DNA from 3 places in the Pseudoalteromonas sp. GB56 genome. Region 3 is predicted to be linked to each of the others. Evidence: predicted binding sites of a transcription regulator. Region 3 holds the regulator's gene; each other region holds the start of a gene.
What was found. The regulator FliA, encoded in region 3, starts transcription of late flagellar genes. The targets are predictions, from matches to a motif close to CTAAAGNTNNNNNNNNNNNNGCCGATA.
Positions count from the first base shown of each region.

Region 1 (5,383 bases), 650 kb from region 3:
GCTTTTACGTATGCAGCGTCATCAACACCTGGCGGTACACGGTTAACTAGAAGGTCAAGAATGAACTCTTCTTCACCTGCCGGTGGGTTTTTAATTAATTCGATAAGGTCAGCAGTTTGCTGCGCATCTAGTGGTGCAGGCACAATACCTTGGGCTGCACGCTCTTCAACATGTTTACGATATTCTTGAAGCACAATTATGCCCTCTTGGTGACGTGAAAGCAGGCGGCATTCTTTGCTCGACCCACTTATAGAAATTTGACACGGTAGCAATTATAAAGGCTTTAAAGATAGAAGAAAATTAACCCTTTTGCCTAACCGCAAAATAGTCACTATAAATTCTATGAATGTTGCTGTGTGATGAAGTAAAGAATTGTGAATAGTAATTAAGAATTATTTGCAAAAAGCCCGACAAATGCCGGGCTTTTTATACTCACTAGCTGTACTTAGTTACGCTTGATAGCGACACGCTCAGTGACTGAGATGTGTGCTTCAACACGACGGTTTTCAGCATGTGCTTCTTTAGTGTTAGCGGTGTTGAGTAGGCGCTCTTCACCTAAACCAACAGTTTCAACACGTGATGCTGAGATACCATCTTCAATCAGCTTCTGAGCCACTTTATCAGCACGTTTCTTAGACAGTGTTTTGTTGTAACCTGCATCACCAACAGCAGATGCGTGACCTTCAAGTAGTACCTCTGTTTGTGGGTACTTGTTCATGAAATCAGCTACTTTTTGAATGCCATCAAAATAACGAGCATCGACAGCTGAGCCATCATGAGGGAATTTCACCATCAAGCTTACTTTGTCGCCTTTTTCCATATAACGAGTACAACCGTATGCATCAACTGCATCGCTCATCGGCGTGTTTGCACAGTTATCTTTAGCGTCAACTACACCGTCGTTATCTGAGTCTTTTGGCTCAACTGGCACAACAACTGGCGCTGGCTCAACTTTTGGCTCTGGCTTTTTACCAAAGTGGTAGCTTAAACCCATTTTCAAACCAAAATCAGAATGGTTTTGGTTCAAGCCTTCGTAATACATGGCTTCGCCATAAAATGCCCAGTTGTAGTTTAAGTGATTACGGAAACCTAGACCTAGGTTAGCGGCGTTGAAATCGTCGTATACTTCAAACTTTTTCGCACCGATGATACCGTAAACAGAATCACTGAAGTGAAGAAGAATGTCACCACCCCAACGTTCACCCGTTTTATGGTTAGGTGAATTTTCTTTATCTAATTCAAGTGCAGTGAAGTTAAGACGTGCTGTCCAGTATTCATTGAAACGGTAACCGACTTCAGCACCATAACCAAGTGATTCGCCTAGCTCAACGTTTGCAGGGCGTGCTCCTTGAATGTCGTCCCAGTCAGCCCAGAAGTAATCGCCATATACACCAATATGTAGGCCATGCTGAGGGTTTTTCTGTTCATCAGCAACAGCAGCAGTTGATGCCATTGCCAAAACGATAGCAGCAGAAAGTGATTTGATTTTCATTAGTTTCCATCCCATTTTACGATTATTAGTCAAACACACAGTTGCTGTAATCTGGCAGCAGTCCTGTGCGCCAAGTAAGAGTGATTAACATCCTCTTACTCAAAAACATTCCAATTTATTTAATTCCATCAGCCGACATTTTTTGCTTTTATCGCAGGCGGTTACAATTTTCCCACCAGGTCAGAATCCGCGCTAACAGTCTTTCACATACTACAGTGTAGACTAACTGGATAAATTCACCATTCTCCAATTAGGAACGACATATTAAACTATTATGTTCCTGAATATAAGCTGATTTTCGTATAAATGTATTAAAAATAGAAACATTCATTGTAATAAAAAGCACCCTATTGAGGGTGCTTCGAACATGACTGAATGCCGACCAAGCTAGCCTTGCAGTAACTCATCTAATTTAGAGAACAAGGCTTGGCTATAATCGATAAACGCTTGAACCTCATCTTTCTCTTTATCCTGATTTAACCACAGCAACAATCCAGATACTTCATTGTGAAGACCCAGTTCTCCCGCCTTACTGTACGCTTCTTTCAGCTTGTCATTGAAGGGTTGTAACTCTTTAGCAATTTCTTTTGCAGGGGTTGCACTCTCGTATTCTCGAATTGCTGCTCGAGTCTTAGATTGAGTCAAGTCCATCGAAAACGCGACGAGCTGTTCAGAGCCAAGCTGAAGCTCTCCAGCCTTGTTAAAGGCTTCGTCATATTGACCGCTAAAAAACGATTCACTCACATCTTGGAGCTGCCCCATCATTTCATTGACAGCTTCTCTTTCCGCTTCATCCAGCTCTCCATTGACCGTTAAAGAGAAAGAGACACTACGCTGCTCATAGTTAGAATACGCGTAGCCAGTTTTTCCTTTTTCACCTTGCGCAATTGAGGCCGCTTCGCCCGCTTTATAATTGTAATCTAAGCTAATAATAACTTCATCACCTTGCGCAGTCGTAAAACGGTACTCTGCGTTGTTAGTAAGGCTCATGAACTGGGCCTCACTCACTTGTACATTCGTTGCCTCTTGTTCACCAAATAATGACTTTTCAAACTCATCTAAGCCGTCATTGATTCCTTTTTGAGATTTGGCGATGCCATCTTTAATCTCATCATTCAACAAACCGGAATCATCGAGTTCAGATGTTGCATCATCAACTCCCATTTGCACGCCTTTACGCGCCTGTGCAAGCATCTCAGTCAACTTTTCATCTGAAGCGCCATCTGCTTGGGCTTTCTTAACCGCTCCAGTGACAAATTGCAGGACATTTTTTACAATTTCTTCAAAGTCGAATAGTGGCTTACTTTCTTTCTTTGGCGCAGGCTCAATACCCAGAGCTTGAGCTAGCTTGTCTTCTAATACTTTGGCACCTATTTGACGGTGATTACCAAAATAACTGTCTAATTTAGCAAGTTGACTCAGGGCTGTCGGGCTCATTTTCCCCTTGCTCTGCTCTAACCCTTTAGTCGCTGGATTAAGCCATTGATTTGAATCATTAACTTTCATATTGCTTTCATGGGCTCTGCCGGTACATGGCAGCATCCCGCGCTCCTGAATAGAGAATATATAATGAGTATATCGGCAGACTTGAGCAAAGCTGTAGAAAAAACGAGCAAATAATTCACTATTGTGACTGGACAATTATTTGCAGCCTCCTAAAATAGCGGCGCATTAAATTTTGTAGGGGTCTTCATGCCAGTCATAAATATCAACACGTCAGTGTACGAACAACAGTTAGCAGAAAAAGCGCAACGTATTACAGCGCAATTTGCCCGCTTTGGTGTGAAAACCTTAGAAGTATTTGAGTCTGAGCCTATTCATTATCGTCAACGAGCAGAGTTCCGTGTTTGGCACGATGGCGATGAGCTATACCACATCATGTTCAATCAACAGACAAAAGAAAAAGTACGTGTTGATAGCTTTGATCCCGGCGCCGAGTTAATCAATGCCTTAATGGCTGAAATGATCTTCCAGCTTAAGAGCAACGAGATACTTCGCCGTAAGCTATTTCAAATTGACTACCTCACTACGCTTAGTGGTAACGCATTGGTTAGCTTGTTGTATCATAAACAACTGGATGAACAGTGGTTGGCAGAAGCAAATTCATTACAACAACGCTTACAACAAAAGTTCAACGTCGAGCTCATTGGCCGAGCACGTAAACAAAAGCACGTGTTAGGTAATGAATATGTGGTTGAACAACTGTCAGTGAATGGCCAAGAATATACTTACCAACAGGTAGAAAATAGCTTCACCCAGCCCAATGCCAAAGTGAATGAGAAAATGTTGGAATGGGCACAAGATATCTGCGCACCGCTGAAGAATGATTTACTCGAGCTGTATTGTGGTAACGGTAATTTTTCTATCGCGCTTGCTGGTTCATTTAATCGTGTTTTAGCAACGGAAATATCTAAATCTTCCGTCAAGTCTGCGCAATACAATATTGCTGCAAATAGTGTAGCTAACCTAGATATCATTCGTATGAGTAGCGAAGAATTCACGCAAGCTATGCGCAAAGAAAGAAAGTTCTCGCGTCTGGGAGACATTGATCTACACAGTTATGACTGCCAAACCATTTTAGTCGATCCACCTCGTGCAGGAATGGACGAGCTAACCTGTAAGCTAACAAGCGAGTACGACAACATTCTTTATGTCTCATGTAATCCAGACACATTAGAGCGTGATTTAGACTTACTGACACAAACGCATAATGTTTCTCGATTCGCTATTTTTGATCAATTTCCGTATACCCACCATGTAGAATCAGGGGTATACCTTACTCGCAAGTAGGCATAAAAAAAACCGCATCTAAGATGCGGTTTTTTTACACGTCAACTCACTTACTTTTTAGCTAAGAAGTTAATTAACGCTGCAATATCTTCTGGTTCTGTAACGCCCGAATCACGACCTAGAATCAAACGATATTTACCGTTAACAATAAATGTTGGTACGCCTTTCAGTGCACCCTTCTCTTTGTAGTACTCCTGATCACGCTGCATCTTCGACGCTTTAGTGCGCACGGCAAAACCTGAAAACAGCTTATCAAACTTGTCACCATCAACACCATTAGCGACAAAGATGTCTTTCACATCTGCAACTTCATTAAACTTTGCACGCTTTGTATGGATGTGGCTGAAAATAGCTGATACAAGCTGGTCTTTCTCTGGTAGCACACTCGCTGTTGCCAATGCTTGTGAAAGCATGTCTTGATTTTCAGCAGTACGCCCCCCCATAAAATTAACGTGACTGCGTTTGAATTCAACATCACCATCAATCTTGGGTTTTACATCAACTAACAAACCTTCGTATGCATTACAGGCTGGGCAATAAAAGAGAAGAACTCTTTTACCTCTGGCTTACGGCTTGCGCGATCTGAAACGACTTCATAATGCGTTCCTTCCTCGAATTGGGCAGCAAATGCACTTAACGGCAATGCCAAGGCCATCATTGCAGCAGCAATAAACTTCTTCATACCAATATTCTCCGGGTTATTTTTCTAATAAGTGATTTACAAGTTCATTAAGCTCTTGCTGCGACTTCATCGTATGCACGAGTACTTTATACTTGTCGTTTACGATAATTGTTGGCACGCCTGTCAATGCACCTATTTTAGTGAAAGCATCTTGACTCTCAACGGCATCTTTTTCTCCCGTCAATACAGGCATACTGCTAGCCAGCATGGCAAAACGTTCTGCACTGATACCTTGACTAGTAAGCAATTTCTCAACAGCTTCTTGCGTTTGCAGTGGCTCGCGTAAACGGTGGATACTATCGAATATTGCAGCTGCTACTTGCTCACCTTTACCCTCTTGCTCAGCAACAAGGTAAGCCGTAGTTAAACGATTTTGCGCCGCTTTATCGATTCGAAGAAAATTAACGTGGCTCTTTTCT
Region 1 is NZ_JBPCHK010000001.1:685,171-690,553, reverse strand. It holds gene acnB (bifunctional aconitate hydratase 2/2-methylisocitrate dehydratase) at 1-194, opposite strand, end outside; gene ACH19P_RS03240 (OmpA family protein) at 446-1,492, opposite strand; gene ACH19P_RS03235 (DUF5610 domain-containing protein) at 1,880-2,998, opposite strand; gene trmA (tRNA (uridine(54)-C5)-methyltransferase TrmA) at 3,185-4,282, shown strand; partial or broken gene ACH19P_RS03225 (thiol:disulfide interchange protein DsbA/DsbL) at 4,333-4,964, opposite strand; gene ACH19P_RS03220 (thiol:disulfide interchange protein DsbA/DsbL) at 4,981-5,383, opposite strand, start outside.
Region 1: the regulator FliA is predicted to act here: its motif matches at 3,069-3,095, upstream of ACH19P_RS03235 (DUF5610 domain-containing protein).

Region 2 (5,383 bases), 1.0 Mb from region 3:
AGTCTTTTTTCGAGCTAACAAACAAGCGCGCAATACTAGCACACATGCGGACAATTGACCGCCTTTAATAACTAATTGAAGCAATTTTATCGCACCTATTTATTGGGTATTAAGCCAATGATTAAAAAAGCTTCAAAAAAAGCTTGCACACAACAACTGTATAAACTACTGTATACACATACTGTATAAAACACTGTATATCGTTCACATTACCCACAGCGAGGCAAATATGTTACATACAGCAGCTATTCGACACGTTAAAAGCTATAAGCAAGATAACCCTGCATCAATCAACATTGTGCAAACAGAGGATGAAATTTCAGCTTCTTTTGAACTATTAAAAATTGTGCACCGTTACAATAAAAGTAATGGTTGGACTTTGCTCATTGCCCCTGACCACATCCCGAGTCGTGATTTATTGGATTCGTGCTCAATCGATACGAACAAGCTACTGGTAATCCGTAGGAAGCATATCGTTGATGTAGAATATGTTCTTAATTGCGCCCTGCAAAATGGCCGCTATTGTGCAATTGTTACTTGGACAGACATTGTAAACCAACAGCAACTAGAGAAAATGCAACTAAACACGCATCAAGCAAAAGCACAGCTGTTTTGTTTCACATCAGATGACGAGCAAGCTCAATTAGCCGTGCCTCACGTAATGTAAGTTTGTTACACTATTAGCTGATGTATTTTTTCAGAAGAGCTGATATGTGTTTTTGTGGGTCGCCACACTCATTCGAACAATGTTGTGGCGTATATATTAAAGGTCAGCAAAGCGCACCTGACCCATTAGCATTAATGAAATCGAGATACAGTGCATTTTGCACACAAGAAATCGATTACTTATGTGCAACCTGTTCAAGCAAAGCGATCGTGAATAATGCAAAAGAAGATGTTGCTCAATTCGCGCAAGCTGCAAAATTTACCAACTTAGAAATTATCGAAAGTCAGTGTGAACTGACCCCAGCCGTCGTCGAATTCAAAGCACATTATCTCTATGACAACGCGTTATGCTGTATTCATGAACGTTCTACTTTTGTCAAAGAAGGCGGCACTTGGCGCTACGACGAAGGTGAATTGTTTTCTACCTCGGATGTAAAACTAAGCCGCAATGATGCGTGCCCATGCGGTAGCGGTAAGAAATTTAAAAAGTGCTGCGCAATATAAGATATAGCGCGCTCATCTTGGTAATTGCTGTATAAAAAACGTCAACCGACTCTAACTTTGGTTAACGTTAACGGACTGGTATTTCTTACCAGTCCTTTGTCATCCATTAAAACGTATAGCTGGCACTCATTAGCGGCCCATGCGTAATGGTGTCATAACTGAAATAGTTACTACTACCATTGTCGCCCGTATCATAGTCAACGTAGGTCGCCTTATATTGAAAAGACATATCCCAGTTCTCTGTGAGGTCATATACCACACCTAATTTCAAACTCGACGTCAATTTTGCAGATAAGCCAAAACCACCGACATCGGCTGCTGTATTGAAATGCCATTTTTGTGCGAATTCTTTGTTGTAACTAAAGCCCAATATAACGTCTACCCAATCTTCGTCTCTGTCTACAAGACTCGTTTGAGGTAACAAGGCCGTATCCAAATCAAATTGGTAGGTATTATCCCAACGACGCAACCCAACATAATTGACCCAGCTACCTGCAGATGGACTACTGTGCTTGTAGGCTAAACTGAGTTCCAATACACCTTGGCGAACACGGGCACTAAGAAACCCATCTTTTGGGATGTTAAAAGATCGCTTGAGATCCATGTATCCCCAATCTGTGACTACTCCCCAATTTGATTCGTGGAACGCTTCAAAACGCAGCATAAAAGCACTGTCTAAGTTATTCAAAATAGTATCGAAGTCTATTTCAAGTGGTGCCTCTAGTGTGCCAATAGATGAATCTCCATCAATCGCAGTGGCCATCAAGTAAGGTTCAACTTTGAATTGCCATTGGTCTGCATATGCATGCGCACAAGAAAACGCACTTGAAACTGCGAAAAAATAGAAAAAAGTAGAAGTGACTTTCTTAGGTAACATAATCATTCCTTGGTTCATCAGAGTCCTTGGTCGAGTATAGTCTGACAATAAAGGATGTGTTATTTGTTAGCCAAAATAACGCTATGCGATTGCACTGATCCCCTGGCGCTTTAGCTCATCTAGCTGGTCATAAAACGCAGCACCATCCATCTGAGGCTCATTGAGCGACATAGATTTATCTTGATATTTAGCTTGAACCCTAGGTTCGCAGTTATCGATTATCGGCAACGGAATGTGTTTTAAGTCATCACGAATAGCTAACGGTGTTGGCGCGAGGCAATCTTGCAGTCGTAATGAATCACGCAAGCCAATGGAAATGTACTCACATTGATTTTGCGTCAGTAAGATATTGAAATGTTCTGGGGCGCAAGGTCGAGCACGTGCAGCACCCAATTGTGCTCTTAGTTGCTCTTCTTCAACCGTTGAGGCTGGGGCTTGTGACGTGGGTAAATGAAATTGCGCAAAATCGAGCGCATCATGAGAGATCGAAGCAAGCAACCAAGCGAAATCGCCACGACGTTGTTCTTGCACACATTTATTTAGTTGAGTTCCTAATTGCTGCTCATTGCTGAGAATTGACTCAATTTGCATAAAGTTTGTTCGACCTGAATTATATATAACCAGTTATCGGCCGTTTTTAAATTTTCTTTAGTTTTTTTCTTTACTTGAATGCTCAGTTTGCTATTATCGCCGCCGTTGCTTAGGAGGGGTTCCCGAGCGGCCAAAGGGATCAGACTGTAAATCTGACGGCATTGCCTTCGCTGGTTCGAATCCAGCCCCCTCCACCACTATTCTTTAGTTCTAAGCAACCGACCACTTTTGTGTGGAGGGGTTCCCGAGCGGCCAAAGGGATCAGACTGTAAATCTGACGGCACTGCCTTCGCTGGTTCGAATCCAGCTCCCTCCACCACTTTTCTTTTCTTATCCGATTATTCCTATTCGAAGTTCAACTCCAATTTTTGACCATGTTGTTTAAGCCATAATTTTGCTTGGTTTGTGTGTTCGTATGTGTCATCCACCCATCGCCAAAATTCTTTACCATGATTCATATAGCGAATATGCGCGAGTTCGTGCACGATAACGTAATCTATGACCCACTTGGGCGCGCCCACTAAAAAAGTGTTAAAGCTCAATTCACGGCGTTGATTACAACTCCCCCACCTGCGTTTATAACTTCTAATTTTTACTGAACTGGCTTGAACTGCCATGACACTTTGCCAGTGCGCTAATCGCTCATTTATAAACGCGCGCAGAACGTCGCTCAGATGAGCCAACAGCAAGTCTTTTGCTTTGTTCTGTGCGTGATTCACGCGCTCAGCAATCACTAACTCAATGCCCATTGAGTTGCTTATCAATTGAGTACGTTTAGCCCGACTGACCTTAATATCCAGCCAATCTCCGAATAACATGATTTTGTTGTCGCTCAGCGGGTTGCTGGATTGTGCGCTGTAATCACTGTGTTTTTGTAATTGCACTTCAATCCATGTACGTTTGCTTTGCACAAAATCGTCAATAAATCGCTTGCACGCCCCTAAAGGTGCACGCACTGAAACACTTTCGCCCTTCACATGAATGGCGATAGTTCTGCGTTTTTTACTGAAAATCAGGGAATAATCGAGTGGCTGGCGTTCCAAAACTGCTCCAAACGAACCTTTATCAGGTACGATGTGTGTTTTACTGATGTGATGATACCATCGAATAGCATCGTGCCCCCAATGTAATATTTGGAGAGATAATGCTAATTCTTTAAAATCAATGCACTATACTTATAATCGTTTGGGCCATTGCCCAGTAGTTTCACGGGGTAATTAGCCGACTAATGCTTGCACAATTTTTTGTTTTCGACCCAGCTCCTGAGTTCCTAGTGAACGGCTCGTACAACTATGGACTGGTCGCTCTGTCAGTCGTCATCGCCATTTTTGCTTCATTCTTTGCTTTGCATTTGCGTGTATTCGCAGATACTAACCGCAATACTGCATCATATAAATACGCGCTTGTCTCGAGCTCTGCGGCTTTTTCCGGTGGGGTTTGGAGTATGCACTTCATTGGCATGCTGGCATTTACTCTCTGCGTTGAGGTGGATTACAACCTCACGATCACGTCCTTGTCTTTTATACCCGTTTTTTTAGCAACGTTAGTGGCATTTCACCTCATACGCGGCTTTAACGTTGAGACCAAAATTCAATTTATCAGTGCTTTGTTACTCGGCGCAGGAATTGGCTTGATGCACTACAGTGGCATGGAAGCAATGCGACTGGGGCCCAAATTAGCTTATGACCCTGTGTGGTTTGCATTGTCTATCGTTGTCGCTGTGTCCCTTGCGTGGATTTCACTAGCGATTCATATGAAGCTTCGCAGACCAAATGCGACCGCTGCGCAAAGTGTGTTGGCTTGTTTCGTCGGTGCGATTGTTATGGGATTAGCAGTATCCGGTATGCACTATACGGGCATGCATGCAGCTCGTTTTATTTCCCAAACGCCCTACTACTCAGAACAAGCAGACTTAGAACACATTGTTGATTTAGCGTTAGCAATCGCCATGGTCAGTGTCCTATTAATCTCAGTTATTGGTCTGTTGCACAGCTTGCTACGGTTTCGGATCCTGATTAAACAAACAAAAAATCAGCCAATCTCGTCTTGAAGCAGTCTTGAACACTGCGGTCGACGGTATCGTCACTATCACAGACAAAGGCAAAGTCTTGAGCTTCAATGCTGGCGCAGAACGCATCTTGGGTTACACCAGTGATGAAGTCGTCGGGAATAACGTCAAAATGTTAATGCCAGACGATATCGCGATACAACACGATCACTTCCTCGCTCGCTACAAAGAAACGAAAGAGCGCAACATTATCGGATATGGCCGTGAGGTATTGGCGCAGCATAAAAACGGTCATACATTACCCATCCACCTCGGCGTGGGTGAAGTTGCTTTGCCAGATAAGAAAATCATGTTCGTCGGCTTTATCACTGATCTCAGCGAACATAAAAAGATGCAGCAACAGCTGGCAGCTCAAGAGCATCATTATCGAACGCTCATTAATAATATGCCTGGGGTGGCCTTTCGGTGTCGTTTGGATAAGTATTGGAGCATGGTGTACATCAGCCCTATTGTAGAGAGTCTTACTGGCTATACCGATGAGGAGTTTGTGAATGGGCATATCCACTTTTCTGACTTAATCGACCCCGAGTTTGAAGAAAGCTTGCGCGAGAAAATTTACAATGCCATTGCGCTGGAGCAAAGTGACTATTCATTTGAATATCAAATCAAAACCAAATCGGGTAAGCAAAAGTGGATACTCGATAAAGGGACTTTCGAGCCAGACGACACCAATGAAA
Region 2 is NZ_JBPCHK010000001.1:2,338,396-2,343,778, forward strand. It holds gene ACH19P_RS10970 (SulA-like leucine-rich domain-containing protein) at 230-667, shown strand; gene ACH19P_RS10975 (YchJ family protein) at 712-1,170, shown strand; gene ACH19P_RS10980 (hypothetical protein) at 1,277-2,047, opposite strand; gene ACH19P_RS10985 (VC2046/SO_2500 family protein) at 2,129-2,638, opposite strand; tRNA gene ACH19P_RS10990 (tRNA-Tyr) at 2,751-2,835, shown strand; tRNA gene ACH19P_RS10995 (tRNA-Tyr) at 2,873-2,957, shown strand; gene ACH19P_RS11000 (M48 family metallopeptidase) at 2,983-3,681, opposite strand; gene ACH19P_RS11005 (MHYT domain-containing protein) at 3,867-4,688, shown strand; gene ACH19P_RS11010 (PAS domain S-box protein) at 4,696-5,383, shown strand, end outside.
Region 2: the regulator FliA is predicted to act here: its motif matches at 2,673-2,699, upstream of ACH19P_RS10985 (VC2046/SO_2500 family protein).

Region 3 (5,383 bases):
ACTCAATAACGCGACGAATGACCTGACCCGTGAGGTCTTGATAGTCTTGTGCCATCAACACATTGTTGAGTAAATCATGCAGCTCCAACGTGCTTTCTTGAGAGCGTCCCATAAACCCATCGAGTTGGTGGCATAATTGCTTGAATTCACCGATTTCTAAATCTCGGCGCATCAATTTATCCCAAGAGGGTTTGATTTGGTGTAAATCCGTCGACAATCGCTCAGCAATTGGAAGGCTAGCTTCGACCGCATCCATGGTTTTATTTGCGGCCTGTTCAGTCATTTCCATGACATAGTTTAGCCGTTGCTTGGCGTCAGGTATGGCTTCATGAGTCAGATTTGTCAGGCGGGTATCTAATTGAAAATTCTTTAGTGACTCATGAAGCTGCCGAGTGAGTTTACCCACTTCGGCAAATAGTTCAGATTGCTCTTTGGAAGCAGCATCGAGGATCAGCTGGTCAGCTTTTTCCTGCTCACCTTGTTCAAGAAAGGAAACAAGCTGCTTAGCCTGTTCTAGGGTAATATGAGGTGCAGCGGGAGCTGACATATGCCTCTCCTTAATCTGTTAACCTAAACGCTCGAACACTTTATCCAATTTTGTTTTCAGCGTCGCTGCAGTAAATGGTTTAACAATATAGCCATTCACGCCTGCTTGTGCTGCTGCAATAATTTGCTCTTTCTTGGCTTCCGCAGTCACCATCAATACTGGAATGTGTTTTAGGTTATCGTCTGCGCGAATAGCACGAAGAAGGTCGATGCCCTGCATACCTGGCATATTCCAATCTGTTACCACAAAATCAAACTCTTGATTCTGTAACATTGGTAATGCTGTGCTACCGTCATCCGCTTCTTGCACGTTGGTAAAGCCTAAATCACGCAAAAGGTTTTTAATGATTCTTCTCATCGTTGAAAAGTCATCAACCACAAGAATTTTCATGTTCTTATCCAAAGTATCCTCCAGTGAGGTATGAACCTGTTTCTACTTACTACTAATTGACCCAGTCACTGACTTTCGCTTTAAGCTTAATCATTGCCTGACCATGGATTTGGCTCACACGAGACTCGCTAACGTCTAGTATTTGCCCTATTTCTTTTAAATTCATTTCATCGTTGTAGTACAACGATAGCACCAACGCATCGCGTTCAGGTAGCGACTTAATCGCCTCCACTAATGCGCTGTTAAAGCGTTCGCTTTGGACACTCGCATAGGGTTTGCCCGTGTCTGATTGATCACTGTGAGTGACGATGACATCTTCATCCACACCCAAGTCCTCAATGCCTAGCACCTTAGAACAATTTACATCATTTAAAATATGATGGTATTCATCAAGGGAAATATCAAGTTTTTCAGCTACTTCAACATCCTTCGGCTCGCGACCTAACAAGCCTTCTAGCTCATTTATCGCTTGCGCAACCGAGCGACTGTTTCTGTGCACAGAACGAGGCGCCCAATCACCACGGCGTATCTCATCAAGCATCGCGCCACGAATGCGAATACCGGCGAAAGTTTCAAAGCTCGCGCCTTTCGATGCATCGAAGGTTTTAGAGGCTTCAATAAGACCTATCATGCCGGACTGAATTAAATCATCGAGTTGAACGCTAGCGGGTAAACGTGCCAATAGGTGGCACGCGACACGTTTTACCAGTGCTGCATGTCGCTCTACGAGAGAGTTTAGTTGCTGTTGATGCTGATACCCGGCGACTCTATTCATAGTTGCTCTAACCGCTAGTTATTGACTAACTTCTCAATAAAAAACTCTAGGTGGCCTGAAGGCTGATTCGGAACAGGCCATTTCACTGCCTTGCTGGCCAAACTTTTAAGTGACACAGACGCAGGTGAATTAGGAAACAGAATCAACGACGGCTTTTTGACGACGTGTCGATTTACGCATGTTTTCATCGTAAGGGATGGTTGCCACCAATTCCAAAGCCACATCTAAGAATCGATCTGTCACTTTAGAAAGCTTAGCAAAGAGGTCTTGGCCTTCACGTAAACTACGCACCATGTTGGCAACAATTTTGAATTTATATACGCCGTGCTCACGACTTAATATTTTAATGAGTGCGTAGGCATCAGTAATGGATGTGGGCTCATCACAGACGACAACAACGACATCTTGTGACGCGCGCGAAAAGCTCAACACCATATCAGAGATACCCGCAGCGGTATCAACAATGAGAACGTCAAATTCATTATCGAGTTCACTAAACGCACGAATAAGCCCGGCGTGCTCCGCTGGACTTAATTCAACCATAGACTGAGAACCCGAGGTTGCTGGGGCAATACGAATGCCCGCCGGACCCGTGACAAGAATATCGCGTAAATCACACTCGCCACTGAGTACATGAGAAAGGTTTTTTTCAACACGCAGACCAAGCATAACGTCACAGTTGGCTAACCCTAAATCGGCATCGAGGACGAGGACACGTTTGCCCTGCTGTCCCAAAGCGATAGCCAGGTTAAGCGATACATTAGTTTTACCTACGCCACCTTTGCCGCCTGTAACGGCGATGACTTTAACGCCTTGATTATTATTCTGATTCATTCTACGAAGGCCGCTTGCTTGATCGTGCACTGTGTTAATCATACATTCCTACTGCTTGAGACGCCACTGCCTGACGCCCCCCTGGAGCTGCTGTTTGTTTTGCTTTTTGACGTTTAATAAACAATTGTTCAGCCTTTCTAACCATTTTTTCTGAGTTTGCTACTCGAATATCTTCTGGAACACGCTGACCGTTAGTAAGATACCCTATTGGGAGGCGATTTTGAATCGCTACACTCATAATCTCGCCTAAACTTAGACTTTCATCAAGTTTGGTGAAAATACAGCCACTTAAGTCAATTTTTTGGAAGTGTTTGATTGACTCTTGCAACACTTCTCGCTGTGCCGTTGCACTTAAAACTAAATAGCTTCGGATATCCACTGACGCATTACGCATAAGCGTATTTAATTGTTCACTTAAACGTAAATCGCGCTGGCTCATACCCGCTGTGTCAATTAATACTAGACGCTTATTGCGAAGTTGATAAAGCACATCGGCCAGTTCATTGGCATCTTTTACTTGTTTCACAGAACAACCAATGATGCGCCCATAGGTCGCAAGCTGTTCGAACGCACCAATACGGTAGGTATCAGTGGTAATCAATGCAACATTGTCAGCGCCATATTTCTGCGCACCCAATGCTGCAAGCTTAGCGACTGTCGTTGTTTTACCGACCCCAGTTGGCCCCACTAACGCATACACGCCACCATGACGCAAAATTTCGTTGCCCGTGGTGTGCATTTGTTTATGCATCATTTCGAGCACAACCTGCCATGCCTCTTTACGCGACAAGTCATCAGGCACATAACGCACAAGTTGTTCTGCCACTTGGGTTTCAATGCCCATGCCCTGAAGACGTTCAATAAAGCACGCTCTCGTTGGATCGCGACGAGCTCGGTCTTGATATAACAAGCCAGAGACTTGATGTTCCAACAATTGACGTATCGCGTTCATTTCATCACGCATCGCAGTGACTTCATCATTATTCACAGCCGAGGCTTGTGAACGACTGTCACGCGCAGGCGATGACGCTGCAAAGTCAGCAAAATCATCCCCATCTAAATCATCATCAAGGTGTGCAGGCGCAGCCATCTGCTGATTGCGAGGCGTGTCTGATTGTGTAAATGCACGGGACTCTTGTTTCTTCGTATGCGGGCGTTGTTTGCTGTACACGTGAGTGACCACGGGCACTTAAGTCAATCCCAGATTGCGAGAACATGTCAGCCAAAACGGCATTCTTTGGTTGCGGGTTTTGGCGCTCTAACAGCGCTTGCAATGAATCTGCAACGCCGTTATTTGATTCTTGCGGTTGCGGACGATTAAAGCGAGTTTGCGGCTGAACAATACGGTTCGATTGACGACTCGGTTGAACACCTGACTGCGATTGCGTGATTTGCTGAGAACTCTGCTGATTTGACGCGGCCTTCATTTGCGGCGCTGAAGTGCTCGCTGGGGCTGGACGCTCATGGTCAATCGCCGCGACGATTTCAACACCATCTGCAAGTTTCTTATTCGACATAATAACTGCATCGGCACCGAGCTCATCTTTTACTTCTTTAAGCGCAGTGCGCATGTCTTTTGCAAAAAAACGTTTGATTTTCATAAGTTCACCCTCTCACAATCGGTGCCACCAAATGGCTTAGCGTAACGGCTATTTCTGTTGGCTAAGCCATTGGCATCGCCGTTTGTTTATTGCTGTCCTACGGAGCTTACAATCTTAATTTGACGCTCATCAGGAACCTCTTGGTAAGACATCACCTTGAGTCCCGGAATGGTGTATTTCACAAATCGTGACAACACAGTTCGCAGCATTCCTGAGGTCAATAAGATGGAAGGTTCACCCGCCATTTCTTGGCTTTGGTGGGCTTCGCTCAGTGACATTTGTAGTCGCTCCGCGAGTCCAGGCTCAATGCCTGCACCTTCATCTCCCGCATTCTGAAGTGACTTATGCAACATCTGTTCCAACTCAGGCGCCAATGTTATGACAGGGATTTCTGGGCTGGCACCGACCGCATCTTGGACGATGAGTCGGCGCAATGAAATTCGTACCGCAGCCGTTAATACATCTGGATCTTGGCTACGTGGACCATACTCAACTAAGGTCTGCACTATCGTGCGCATATCACGAATAGCGACGCCTTCATTGAGTAGGTTTTGTAACACTTTAACCACGGTTGTGAGTGGTAGAACATCCGGCACTAAACCTTCAACAAGGCGTGGATGGCTTTTGGCTAACATATCCAGCAAGCTCTGTACTTCTTCGTGGCCAAGAAGTAGCGATGCATTGTTAGTTAATAGCTGGCTAATATGGGTGGCAACCACTGTTGCAGCATCTACCACGGTGTAACCGAGCGACTGCGCCTCGTCTTTTTGATCGGGTTTAATCCACACAGCGTCCAAGCCAAATGCGGGGTCTTTAGTGGCAACACCATTCACAGGGCCAAATACTTGTCCTGGGTTGATTGCCAGTTCGTCACCATGGCTAAGTTCACCGTCACCGCTGCCCACCCCCATTAATGTGATGCGGTAAGCATTCGGGTCTAACTCAAGGTTATCGCGAATGTGTACCGGCGGTACTAAGAAGCCAAACTCTTGCGATAATTTCTTACGCACGCCTTTAATACGGCTTAATAGCTCACCGCCTTGCGCCTGATCCACAAGTGGGATCAGTCGATAGCCTACTTCTAGACCAATCACGTCAACTTGTTGTACGTCATCCCAACCCAACTCTTTGGGCTCGTCACGAGTCGCAACATTGGTGTTTCCACCGCTGGTATTTTTTTCTTGTTCTTCTTGCTGAGCAATACGCGCCTGCTTTTGTGAATAGTAGGCTACGAAG
Region 3 is NZ_JBPCHK010000001.1:1,332,932-1,338,314, reverse strand. It holds gene ACH19P_RS06295 (protein phosphatase CheZ) at 1-547, opposite strand, end outside; gene cheY (chemotaxis response regulator CheY) at 566-949, opposite strand; gene ACH19P_RS06285 (RNA polymerase sigma factor FliA) at 990-1,712, opposite strand; partial or broken gene ACH19P_RS06280 (MinD/ParA family protein) at 1,727-2,588, opposite strand; partial or broken gene flhF (flagellar biosynthesis protein FlhF) at 2,581-4,147, opposite strand; partial or broken gene flhA (flagellar biosynthesis protein FlhA) at 4,234-5,383, opposite strand, start outside.